DNA from 2 places in the Allobosea sp. 01N443 genome. Region 2 is predicted to be linked to the other one. Evidence: riboswitches for the same ligand, from Rfam matches in the RefSeq annotation. Region 2 holds a riboswitch; the other holds the start of a gene.
The links. Region 2 has a riboswitch for cobalamin ahead of AC1DRP_RS08790 (CbtB domain-containing protein). Riboswitches for the same ligand answer to the same signal wherever they lie in the genome.

Region 1 (2,553 bases), on a different contig from region 2:
TGAAACAGGGCGATGCGCTGGAGCGCCTGGCCGAAGCCGATGTCGCTGTCTTCGACAAGACCGGCACCCTCACCCTGCCGGACCCCGATCTGGTCAATGGCGCTGAGATCGATACCGCAACCTTGCAGGCGGCGGGCAGGCTGGCAGCCGCGAGCCGCCACCCTCTCGCCCGCGCCATCGCCCGTGCCGCCGGCCATCCTGCTCCTGCGAGCGATGTCAGCGAAAATCACGGCGCAGGCCTGAGCGCGATTGTGGATGGGATCGAGACCCGTCTCGGCAGCGTCGCTTATTGCGAGGCCGGGGCGGAAGCCGCCATCGTCGCCGCGCGCCATCCCTCAGCCTCCCTGATCGCCTGGCGCCATGGCACTGAATGCGCCATCTTCGCGGTCGATCAGAAGATCCGGCCGGAGACGCGCGACTGTATCGCCGCGCTACGCGGTCTCGGCCTCGAGATCCGCATTCTCTCCGGCGACCGAAGCGAAGCTGTCGCGCCGGTCGCCTCGGCCCTCGGTATCACGGAGGCCGAAGCCGGCCTGCGTCCCGACGAGAAGCTCAAGGCGCTCGACCGGCTCAGCGCCAAGGGGCGCAAGGTGCTGATGATCGGCGACGGGCTCAACGACGCTCCGGCCCTTGCCAAGGCCCATGTTTCGATCTCGCCGATCAGCGCGACCGACCTGGCGCAGGCCTCGGCCGACATTGTCTTCATCGGCGACAGCTTGATGCCGGTCGCCGACAGCCTGCGCATCGCCCGCAGGGCGCGCAACCTCATGCTGGAAAACCTCTGGTTTGCGGTGCTGTACAATGCCGTCGCGGTGCCGATTGCCGTCGCGGGCTTCGCGACGCCGCTCGTCGCAGCCGTCGCGATGTCGGGATCGTCACTGGTGGTCACGCTCAACGCGCTGCGCGCGGGACGCGGCCTGTCGCGGCAGAATACGGGAGTGGCGTCATGAATATCCTGGTGATCCTGTTCCCCCTGGCGCTCGGTCTCGGACTGCTGGGGTTGGCGGCCTTCTTCTGGTGCATGCGCACCGGCCAGTTCAGCGATCTCGAGGGACCGAGCTGGCGCATTTTGAGGGATGACGACCTGCGTTCGCCTGGGGACACCCGCACCAACGATCATTGACGCAGCGGCCGTTCCGGCCTTACCTCGCCAGCGACGGTTCCCTTAGGGGATCAAAAGGGAATGCGGTGCGGATGGTTCGCCATTCAATGCCGTGGCTGCCCCCGCAACTGTAAGCGGCGAGCCTTTCGCCACACGCCACTGGGGCCCTCGGACCTGGGAAGGCGGCGACAAGGCACCGACCCGCGAGCCAGGAGACCTGCCGTCAGCCGTGGTCACACGCGAACACGTTCGGACGGGGTGTTTCGATCGCTTGTTGAACTGCACGCTGGCTAAGGGCAGCGGACGGGGCCTCGCGTTCGCGGTGACGTGCCACAGACGTCAACGCCCGAGGTTCCATCGTGATCCGTCCTCCCAAGGTTGCCCGGCGCAGCCGGCTGCTCATCACCCTGCCGCTCCTTGTCTCCGCCGGCTCCCTCCCCCCCAGCCAGGCCTCCGCCCAGTCAGCCACCGAATCGATTGCCCTCGACGAAATCGTCGTCAGCGCGACGACGCGACCCACGCCAGCGCGCGAGATCGCCAATTCCGTGACCGTCATCACCGCGGGCGATATCGAGCGCGAGCAGCGCCGGACCCTGCCGCAGGCGCTCGCCGCCGTTCCCGGCCTCAATATCGTGCAGACCGGCGGGCCGGGCGGGCTGACCTCGGTCTTCATCCGCGGCACCAACTCCAACCACGTCAAGGTATTGATCGACGGCATCGAGGCCAACGACCCGTCGACCCCGAACCGCTCCTTCGATTTCGGCTCGATGCTGACCGACGACATCGAGCGCATCGAAGTGCTGCGCGGACCGCAAAGCGGCCTCTACGGCGCCAACGCGCTGGGCGGCGTCATCTCGATCACCACCAAGCGTGGCGAGGGTCCGCCGAAGCTCACGGCCCGAGCCGAGGCCGGCTCATACGGCACCTTCAACCAGTCGGTCGGCCTCAGCGGCGGCGATGACCGCTTCAACTACGCCCTCAGCATCGCCCATTTCAAATCGGATTCGACCCCGGTGACGCCTCCCGGGCTCGTGCCGTCGGGGCGCCGCGTCAACCCGAATTCCTACGACAATTGGACCTATTCGGCCCGGTTCGGCGTCGCGCTGTCCGATACGCTGTCGCTGAACTGGGTCGGCCGCTACACTGACGGCTACCTGCTCTTCACCGGCGATTCCGGCTTTCCGAGCACGCCCAGCAGCTTCCGCAGCAGCCAGGACTACAAGCAGGCCTTCACCCGCGGAGAGGTCGTCTGGGATCCGCTTGGTGGGCGCTTCGTCAATCGCTTCGGCCTGTCCTACAGCAATCAGGACCGCACCGGCCGCACGCCGAATGCGATTGGTATCCTCGGCCTGCCGACGGAGAATCTCGGCGAGCGCACCAAGGTCGACTGGCGCGGCGACCTTGAGTTGATGAAGGGGCAGACCCTGGTGATGGGTCTGCAATACGAGCGC
Region 2 (9,420 bases):
AGGCGGGCGGCATCGCTGGCCCGGGCACCGGCGGCCGCCGCGAGCCAGTCCGTGTCACTGAGCGCCTGCGCCCCGATATGAAGCGCCGGCCCCGCGACGGCCCAGGGACCGAGCGCGGCACGCAAGGCCTCCGTCAGGCGCGCCTCGCCGATCGCGAAACCCAGACGCAAGCCGGCAAGCCCGTAAGTCTTGCCAAAGGAGCGCAGGATCAGCGTCGCCGGTGGCAGCTCGGGGATCAGGCTCGCCTCGGGCATGAAATCGATGAAGGCCTCGTCGATGACGAGCAACCCGCCTCGTCCGGCCAGGTCACGCGCAACCGCCGTGAGTTGCGCGCGCTCAATCACCCGCCCATCGGGATTGTTCGGGTTGACCAGCACGACCACGCCCGCATCGCCCGCCTCCGCGGGCGTTGCGCTCTCCCGCACGTCCATCCCCGCCTTGCGCCAGGCCACCGCATGTTCGGCATAGGTCGGGCCGATCACGACGACTGGCCCGGTGTTCGCAAGACACGGCAGCAGTTCGATCAGGATCTGAGTGCCGGGCGCCGCGACGATGCCGGCCGTCTCGGGCACCCGGTACGTCTCGCGTGCCGCAGCGAGCAATGCCGCCTCGTCCCGCACTCCCGGCAGGCGCTGCCAGAGGCTTAACGGCAGCGCAGGAACCGGATAGGGGATGGGATTGATCCCGGTCGAAAGATCGATCCATGGCTCGGGCGCCTCCGGGAACAGCGCCTTCGCCTGTGCCAGATCGCCGCCATGCCAGACCTTGCCTGCCGCCTCAGCCATTCCCGCCCCGCATGAGCCTGTCCGATTCCCTACCGCTCCTCGCCGCCGCCCTGATCATCGAGGCGGGATTCGGCTACCCCCAGGGCTTGTATGCGCTGATCGGCCATCCCGTCACCTGGATCGGTGCGCTGATCTCCCGGCTCGACCGGATGCTCAATCGCGAGCGCGCCTCCTTCATCGTGCGCAAGGCGGCCGGCGGCCTCGCCCTCGCGCTGCTGCTTGCCGCCACATTCGCCATCTCATGGGGGCTGACCCTGCTCTGCCGCGGCCTCGGCCCGCTGGGCTGGCTGCCCCTCGCGCTCGTCGCCTCCAGCCTCATCGCACAGCGCAGCCTGCACGAGCATGTCGCACGGGTCGCCGAAGGACTGGAGCGGGACGGGCTCAAAGGCGGACGCATCGCCGTTTCGATGATTGTCGGCCGCAACCCCGAAACCCTCGACGAAGCCGGAGTTTCCCGCGCCGCAATCGAAAGCCTTGCCGAGAATTTCTCGGACGGGATCGTCGCTCCGGCTTTCTGGCTCGGCGTCGGCGGCCTGCCGGGCGGCGCGCTCTACAAGGCGATCAATACCGCCGATTCGATGATCGGCCACAAGACACCGCGCCACCTCGCCTTCGGCTGGGCGGCGGCGCGTCTCGACGACCTCGTCAACCTTCCCGCCTCTCGCCTCACCGCGCTGCTGCTGACCGCAGCCGCCGCACTCGACAAAACGTCAGACCCCGCCAATGCGTGGCGAGCTGTCCGACGCGATGCCCGCCATCATCGTTCGCCCAATGCCGGTTGGCCGGAAGCCGCGATGGCAGGTGCGCTCGGCCTCCGGCTGGCGGGCCCGCGCGTCTATGGCGATGTCAGGGTCGACGACGGGTGGATGGGGGACGGCCGGGCCGAAGCGGAAGCGGCGGATATCCGGCGGGCGCTCGCTCTCTATCGGAGGGCGTGTCTGCTGCTGTGGGGGCTCGCCGTTGCGGGGGCCGTCACCGCGCTCGCCCTCTAGTTCATCGGACCGGGCATCGCATCGGGAACGACGATCTCACCTTCTGTGTTTGCTTCGACTTTCCCGAAAGCTGCGATCCACGTTTCGGGTCGATGCCCTGGCCTCAGAACTCGATCCCGGCCTGTGCCTTCACGCCCGCCGCGAAGTGATGCTTGACCACCGTCATCTCGGTGACGAGGTCTGCGACGGCGATCAACTCGGGCTTGGCATTGCGGCCGGTGACGACGATGTGCAGATCAGGGCGCCGGCTCGCCAATGTCTCGACCACCTCCGCCAGCGGCAGATAGTCGTAGCGCAGCGCGATATTGAGTTCGTCGAGCACGAGCAGGCGTATCTCCGGATCGTCCATCAACGCCTTGGCCTTGGCGAAGGCGCGCCCGGCGGCAGCGATGTCGCGGGCCTTGTCCTGCGTTTCCCAGGTGAAGCCTTCGCCCATCGTGTGCCAGACGATGCGATCGCCGAAGGCGTCGAGCGCCTTGCGTTCACCTGTCGCCCAGGCGCCCTTGATGAACTGCACCACCCCGACGCGCCAGTCATGGCCGAGAGCCCGCAGGATCAATCCGAAGGCGGCGGTCGACTTGCCCTTGCCTGGCCCCGTATTGACGATCAGGAGTCCCTTTTCGATCGTCTTGGCGGCGACCTCGGCATCCTGCACCGCCTTGCGCTTTTCCATCTTGGCCTTGTGGCGGGCGGCCTCGTCAGCATCGATCGTCATCGGAACCTCCTGCTCATTTCACCTGCATCGGCAGACCGGCGACCATGAAGATCACCCGGTCGGCCCGCGCCGCAAGCATCTGGTGCAACCGCCCCGCCTCGTCGCGGAACCGTCGGGCGAGCGCATTCTCGGGCACGATACCGAGCCCGACCTCGTTGGAAACCAGGACCACCGGGCCACGTGCCGAAACGCAGGCCTCGACCAGTTCCCGGCTTGCAGCCGCCACATCCTGCTCTGCCAGTATCACGTTGGTCAGCCAGAGCGTCAGGCAGTCCACCAGGGCAGGTTGCCCCGCGGGAACCGCGCGGATCGCCTGCGCCAGGGCCAGCGGCGCATCGATGGTCATCCAATCCTGCGACCGGCGGGCGCGGTGCTCGGCAATCCGGGCGCGCATCTCATCGTCATAGGCCTGCGCCGTGGCGAGATAGATCCAGGGCGCCGGCACCATCTCGATCAGGGCCTCGGCATGGCGGCTCTTGCCGGAGCGGGCGCCGCCCAGAACGAGGGTAAGAGGGGAAAGGATCGCTGCCACTGCCAAAATCTCAACCCAGGGAAGATCAGCCTAAGGAACGGACCTGGCGAGCGAAGCGAAACAAGCCGGGACAGGCCATCAGAGATCACATCGCTTCACTGCGCTCGCAATCACGATCGCTGCATTGCACAGCACCGTGCAGATGGCTAATGATCATCCCCGACGGTGCCTCTGCAAGGAGGTGAAAAGGGAACGCGGTGCGATACCGCGGCTGCCCCCGCAACTGTAAGCGGCGAGTTTCGCGCCATCGGCCACTGGGATTGTCCCGGGAAGGCGGCGAGAGATCCGGACCCGCGAGCCAGGAGACCTGCCGTCGATGAGTGATGCAATCCAGCGGGCTGCCGGCGGGGTGGCCAAGGAGACCGAGATGACGACGAATACGGCTTCGATCACCACCCAGGCCAGCGCATCCGAGCGCGTCAAGGCTGTCGCAGCTGCCCTGGCACTCGGCGCAGCCCTGATCTTCACCGTCGGCTTCGCCCATTCGACCAGCGTTCACAACGCAGCCCACGACACGCGCCACACCCTCGCCTTTCCCTGCCACTGAGGGAAAGGCAACATGGTCAATCGTGTTCTCACGGTCAGTCTTCTGGCCGGGCTTCTTGCTGGGCTCCTGGTCGCAGCACTCCAGCATGTCACCACCACGCCGCTGATCCTCAAGGCGGAAACCTTTGAGACGGCGTTGCGCGCAGCCGAGCTTCAGCACGCCAGCTTCACCGGCGATGCCAGGATCGTCCTTGCCCATGGCGGCGCCGACGCAGCCGACCACGCCGAGTGGAAGCCACAGGACGGCTTGCAGCGCACGGCCTTCACCACCATCGTCACCATTGCGACCGCGATCGGCTTTGCCGCCCTGCTGCTCGGCGGCATGATCGCAGCGGGCGATGCCATCACTGAACGGACCGCACTGATCTGGGCGGCTTGCGGCTTCCTGGCCTTCGGCCTCGTGCCGGCGACCGGGCTCGCACCGGAATTGCCCGGCAGCGCGTCAGCCGAACTGCTCCACCGCCAGACCTGGTGGATCGCCACCGCGCTCGTCACCGCCGGCGGCCTCTGGGTCTTCCTGCGGACGGAGGCGAGCTGGCTGCGGGCACTTGCCGTGCTTGCCATGCTCGTCCCGCATCTGATCGGCGCACCACATCCCGCCGCCCCGGAGAGCAAGGTCCCGGCCGAAATCGCAGCGCATTTCGCCGCGCTCTCGCTCGCGCTCCAGGCTGCCCTCTGGCTCGCTACCGGCTTTGCCGTCGGCGTGCTCTGGCCCTGGGCGACGCGCCGTGCCGCAGCCCCGGCCAAGGCCTGACGCTGAGCGCGATCCCCCGGGATCGCGCCGGAAGCAAAGGAACCGGCCTATGCCCGAAGGCGATGTCACCATTTTCGTCTGCGTCGCCTGCCGGCGCGCGCGGGCGGACCTGCCGGAGGGTTACGACCAGCCCGGACTGGGTTTTGCCGAGGCGCTGCGCGAACGCATCGCGCGCGACGGCGGGACGCTTCCGGTCGAACCCGTCGACTGCCTCGCGGTCTGCAATCGCCCCTGCACCGTCGCCTTGGCGGCCGACGGCAAATGGACCTATCTGATCGGCGATCTCGACGCAGACACCCATATCGCCGAAATCGTTGACGCAGCTGCAAGCTTTGCAGCCAGCGCAAACGGTATCGTTCCCTGGAAAGAAAGACCCGCTTCGTTCCGCAAGGGCGTGGTCGCGCGCGTACCGCCTCTCCCGGCGCGCCAACAAGGATGAGATCATGAACGCTCCCCAAGCCCGCTCGCTGGGCAAGATCCCCTGCACGATCATCACCGGCTTCCTCGGGGCCGGAAAGACCACACTGGTGCGGCACCTGCTGGAGAATGCAGGGGGCAAGCGCATCGCCGTGCTGGTCAATGAGTTCGGCGATCTCGGCTTCGACGGTTCCTTCATCGACGGCTGCGGCATTTCCGGCTGCACCGCGGAGGACATCGTCGAGCTGCCGAATGGCTGCATCTGCTGCACCGTCGCCGACGACTTCGTGCCAGCGCTGGAAAAGCTGCTCGACCGGCCGAACCCGCCGGAACACATCCTGATCGAGACCTCGGGGCTTGCCCTGCCGAAGCCGCTGGTCAACGCGTTCAATTGGCCGGCCATTCGGTCACGTGTCACGGTCGATGGTGTCATCGCCGTGGTCGATGGTCCGGCCGTGGCGGATGGCCAGTTCGCGGATGATCCCGCCGCTCTCGCTGCGCAGGCGGCGCAGGATGCCGCGGTCGGGCACGACAACCCGCTCGAAGAAGTGTTCGAGGACCAGATCCTCTGCGCCGACCTGATCCTGCTCAACAAGAGCGACCTCGTCGATGCGGCCGGCCGCGAACGCGTCAAGGCCGAGATCGCCGCGCATCTGCCGAAGGCGATCAAGATCGTCGAGACGGCCCATGGCAAGGTCGAGCCCGCCCTGATTATTGGCCTCAACGCGGCTGCCGAGGCCGATCTCGCTGGACGCCCCTCTCACCATGAGAGCGCCGAGGACCACGACCACGACGATTTCGAAAGCCTCGATTTCGCTCTCGCCGCGGCGACATCGCCCGAGGAGCTGGCGGCCCGCGTTGCCAGGGCCGCGGAGGCCGAGGGCGTGCTGCGCCTGAAGGGTTTTTCGGCGATTCCCGGTAAGCCGATGCGGCTCGTCGTCCAGGGTGTCGGGCGTCGGGTCAGCCATCATTACGACCGCGCCTGGGCGGCCGGCGAAGCCAAGGATGGTCGCCTCGTGGTGATTGGCCTGAAGGGCTTTGATCGCAAGTCCGTGGAGGCCGCCCTCGCGGGCTGAGCCATGCACCTCCTCCCCTCAAGCGAGATCAGGCTTGACGACGGCGAAGACGCCGTCGATCTCGCCCTGCCGCCAGGGGATGTGCTGGTGCTCTCCTTCGCCGACAGCGACCTTTCGGCGCTGACGGCCGCGGCCGGCGCAAGCGAGCTCGCCGTCAGGCTCGCCTCGCTGCGCCGGCTGAAACACCCGCTCTCCGTCGATTTTCTCGTCGAGAAGACGGTGGCGCATTCGCGCTTCGTGCTGATCCGCTGTCTCGGCGGGCTGGACTACTGGCGTTACGGCATCGAGCAGCATGCGGAAATCTGCCGACGGGGCGGGATACCGCTCGTCGTGCTGCCCGGCGACGACCGGCCTGATGAGCGGCTGGCCGAGTACGGCACCGTCGAACCGCATTTCGCGGCGGAGCTTCTCGCCTATTTCCGCGCCGGCGGCGGTGCGGAGAATATGCACCGGCTGCTTGGACGGGTGGATGCGTTCCTTCGCCGCGAAAGCGATGCTTCGGACCTCGCGCCCACTCCCTTGCCCGCGCTCTTCGCCCTTGGTGCGGGCGGTGCTCCGCTCGCATGGCGTGAAGCGCTCTCACAGCGCCCCGTCGCGAACGCGCTAGTCCCGATCCTGGTCTATCGCTCCAGCGTCGCCGCCGGAGACACCGCCATGGCGGAGGCGATCGCAGAGGCGCTGAGTGCGCGCGGCCATGCCCCGTTGATTCTGGCCCTTACGAGCTTGAAGGACCCGGCCGTCACCGGCGAACTTGCGGCCCTGATCGCCGCGCGCAAGCCCGCCGCCATCATCACCACCACCGCGTTCTCGGCCCGCAACAGCGCCGATTTCGTGCTGGACACCGCCGATTGCCCGATCCTGCAGGCCGTGCCGGTCGGCAGCCCGCGCGACGCCTGGGAGGCCTCGCCGCGCGGGCTTTCCGGGGCCGACCTCGCCATGCAGGTGGCGCTGCCTGAATTCGACGGACGGTTGGGGGCGCTGCCCGTCGCCTTCAAGGCCGAGATGACGGACAGCAGGACCGGCCTGACGAGCCGCCGGTTGGTTCCTGATCGCGATGGTGTCGCCGCCCTTGCCGATCTCGCCTCAGGCTGGATCGCGCTGGCCGGCAAGCCGGCTGCCGAGCGCAACCTCGCCCTGGTCATGTCCGACTACCCGGCGCGCGGAGGACGGGCCGGCTTTGCAGTCGGGCTCGATACCCCAGCCAGCGTCGGGGCCATTTGCGAACTGCTGGCGCAGACCGGATACGATGTCGGCCCCTCCGCGCAGAGTGTCATCCCGGACGAGCCAAGGCAGAGCCGGGACGGTCACCTTGCTCATGGTGACGACACGCGTTTGATGCAGGCGCTGACTGAAGGGCCAGCAGAGTTTGCAGTCCCGCTCGCCGATTATCACGCCTGGCTCGGCGCCATTCCCGGCGCGGCAGGCGCGGCACTCATCGCGGCCCATGGCGAACCTGAGGCGGATCGTGACTGCGATGGCTCGGCCTTCCGTTTCCGTGTGGTCCGCAATGGCCGTCTCACCATCGCGCTGCAGCCCGCTCGCGACACGACGCCCGACCGCAAGCTGCGCTATCACGATCCCGATGCGCCGCCGGGCCATGCCTATCTCGCCTTCTATCTCGGCCTCCGGCGGATTGCCGATGCCGACGCACTGATCCATCTCGGTACGCATGGCACGACCGAGTGGCTGCCGGGCAAGGCGGTGGCTCTTTCAGCGAGCTGCTGGCCTCGGCTTGCGGTTGGCGGCCTGCCGGTGATCTACCCCTATGTCGTCGATGACCCCGGTGAGGCGGCCCCTGCCAAGCGCCGGCTTTCGGCCGTGACGCTCGGCCATCTCCCACCCGAACTGGTGCATGTGGATGCAGCCGGCGAAGTGGCTCTGCTGCGTGATCTCGTCGAGGAGTTTTCGCAAGCGCAGGTCCTCGATCCGCGCCGCGCCGAGATCGTCGCCCGTGAAATCCGCGGGCGAGCCGAAGCAAGCGGGCTGGCGGAAGCCTGCGGTGTCACGCCCGATCTCGACATGGCGAGCGCACTGAGCCAGCTCGACGCGCATCTCTGCGACATCGCCGAACTGCCCTTCCGGGATGGGCTGCATGTCTTCGGGCGGGCTGCGCACGATCCCGCGTCATCCCGCAACGAGCGCGACAACTTGCTGCGCGCTCTGGCCGGGCGGTTCGTTCCGCCCGGCCCTGCCGGCTCGCCGCATCGCGGGCAAAGCGATGTGCTGCCGACCGGCCGCAACCTCTCGACGCTCGATCCGCGCGCGATCCCGACCCGGGCCGCCGCGCGCCTCGGCTCGCGCGCCGCGGCGTCGCTGATCGCACGCCATCTCCAGGACCACGGCGATTATCCACGCCGGATCGTGATGGATCTCTGGGCCTCGCCCACTCTGCGTTCCGGTGGCGAGGACATCGCACATGCGCTTGCCCTGATGGGCGTCGCGCCGCTCTGGGATCACGCCTCGACGCGAGTGACCGGATTTTCCGTCATTCCCCTGGCCAAGCTCGATCACCCGCGCATCGACGTCACCATCCGTATCTCCGGCGCCTTCCGCGACACATTCCCAGGTCAGATCGCACTGCTCGACGCCGCTGCGCGCGCCGTAGCAGTGCTGGACGAAGCCGATGAATGGAACGAGCCTGCTGCAGCCCGCCGGCGCGGCGAAGACGCCGCACGCATCTTCGGCCCGGCACCCGGCCGCTTCGGCGCGGCCATGGCCGACCGCGCGCTCGACGGGCAATGGGAGAGCCGCGGCGAGCTTGGCGCCGCCTATCTCGCGGCCAGCGATCATGCCTTCGGTGGTACGGAGGGCCTTGCCAGCGCCGATCCCGGCTTCGCGCGTCGCGTCGCCTCGGCAAGCGCCTTCGTTCATGTCAGCGACACGGCGGGGCGCGACATTCTCGAAGCGACCAGCGCGGCCGATGTGATCGGCGGTTTTGCCGCGGCAGCGCAGGCGCTCGGCAGCGAGGCCGCACTCTACAGTCTCGACAGCTCCAACCCGGAAGCGCCGAAAACGCGCACCCTGGCCGAGGACATTGCGCGCATCGTCCATGGCCGGCTCTGCCACCCGCGCTGGATTGCGGGCCAGCTTGCCCATGGCTGGCGCGGCGCGGCCGAACTTGCCGAGACCGTCGACACACTCTTCGTCTATGCGGCCAGCACAGACGCGGCCTCGGACGGACTGTTCGACGCCGTATTCCAGGCCTATTGCGCGGATCCGGCCATCTGGAGCGCGCTGGAACAGGCCAATGCGCCCGCGGCTGCCTCGATCCGCGCGCGGCTGACGGAAGCCGAGCGGCGCGGCCTCTGGCAGACCCGGCGCAATTCCGTGGCCGCCTTCCTCGCCAGCAAGGACGCGGCGGAATGACCGCCCCGACGCAAGAAGCGCTCCGGCGCGGCTGGTGCCCGAGCACGCTCCGGCCGATGGAAACCGGGGACGGCTGGCTCGTGCGGCTGCACCCGCCGGGCGGGCAGATGCAGCCCGCACAATTGCGACGCGTGGCGGATCTGGCCGAAGAGACGGGCAATGGCCTCGTCGAGATTTCCAGCCGCGGCAATCTCCAGATCAGGGGTGTGCGGCAGGAGGCCCATCCCGCCCTTGTCG

Region 1: linked by a shared signal. The riboswitch ahead of AC1DRP_RS06545 (TonB-dependent receptor plug domain-containing protein) and the one ahead of AC1DRP_RS08790 (CbtB domain-containing protein) in region 2 are both predicted to bind cobalamin.

The regions. Positions count from the first base shown of each region.
Region 1 covers NZ_JBFTRC010000014.1:54,013-56,565, forward strand. Annotated here, with positions in the region: gene AC1DRP_RS06535 (heavy metal translocating P-type ATPase) at 1-950, shown strand, start outside; gene ccoS (cbb3-type cytochrome oxidase assembly protein CcoS) at 947-1,123, shown strand; cobalamin riboswitch at 1,141-1,341, shown strand; gene AC1DRP_RS06545 (TonB-dependent receptor plug domain-containing protein) at 1,462-2,553, shown strand, end outside.
Region 2 covers NZ_JBFTRC010000022.1:5,929-15,348, forward strand. Annotated here, with positions in the region: gene cobD (threonine-phosphate decarboxylase CobD) at 1-785, opposite strand, end outside; gene cbiB (adenosylcobinamide-phosphate synthase CbiB) at 797-1,777, shown strand; gene cobO (cob(I)yrinic acid a,c-diamide adenosyltransferase) at 1,881-2,492, opposite strand; gene cobU (bifunctional adenosylcobinamide kinase/adenosylcobinamide-phosphate guanylyltransferase) at 2,506-3,030, opposite strand; cobalamin riboswitch at 3,171-3,353, shown strand; gene AC1DRP_RS08790 (CbtB domain-containing protein) at 3,341-3,571, shown strand; gene AC1DRP_RS08795 (CbtA family protein) at 3,584-4,324, shown strand; gene AC1DRP_RS08800 (DUF1636 family protein) at 4,374-4,763, shown strand; gene cobW (cobalamin biosynthesis protein CobW) at 4,768-5,817, shown strand; gene cobN (cobaltochelatase subunit CobN) at 5,821-9,183, shown strand; gene cobG (precorrin-3B synthase) at 9,180-9,420, shown strand, end outside.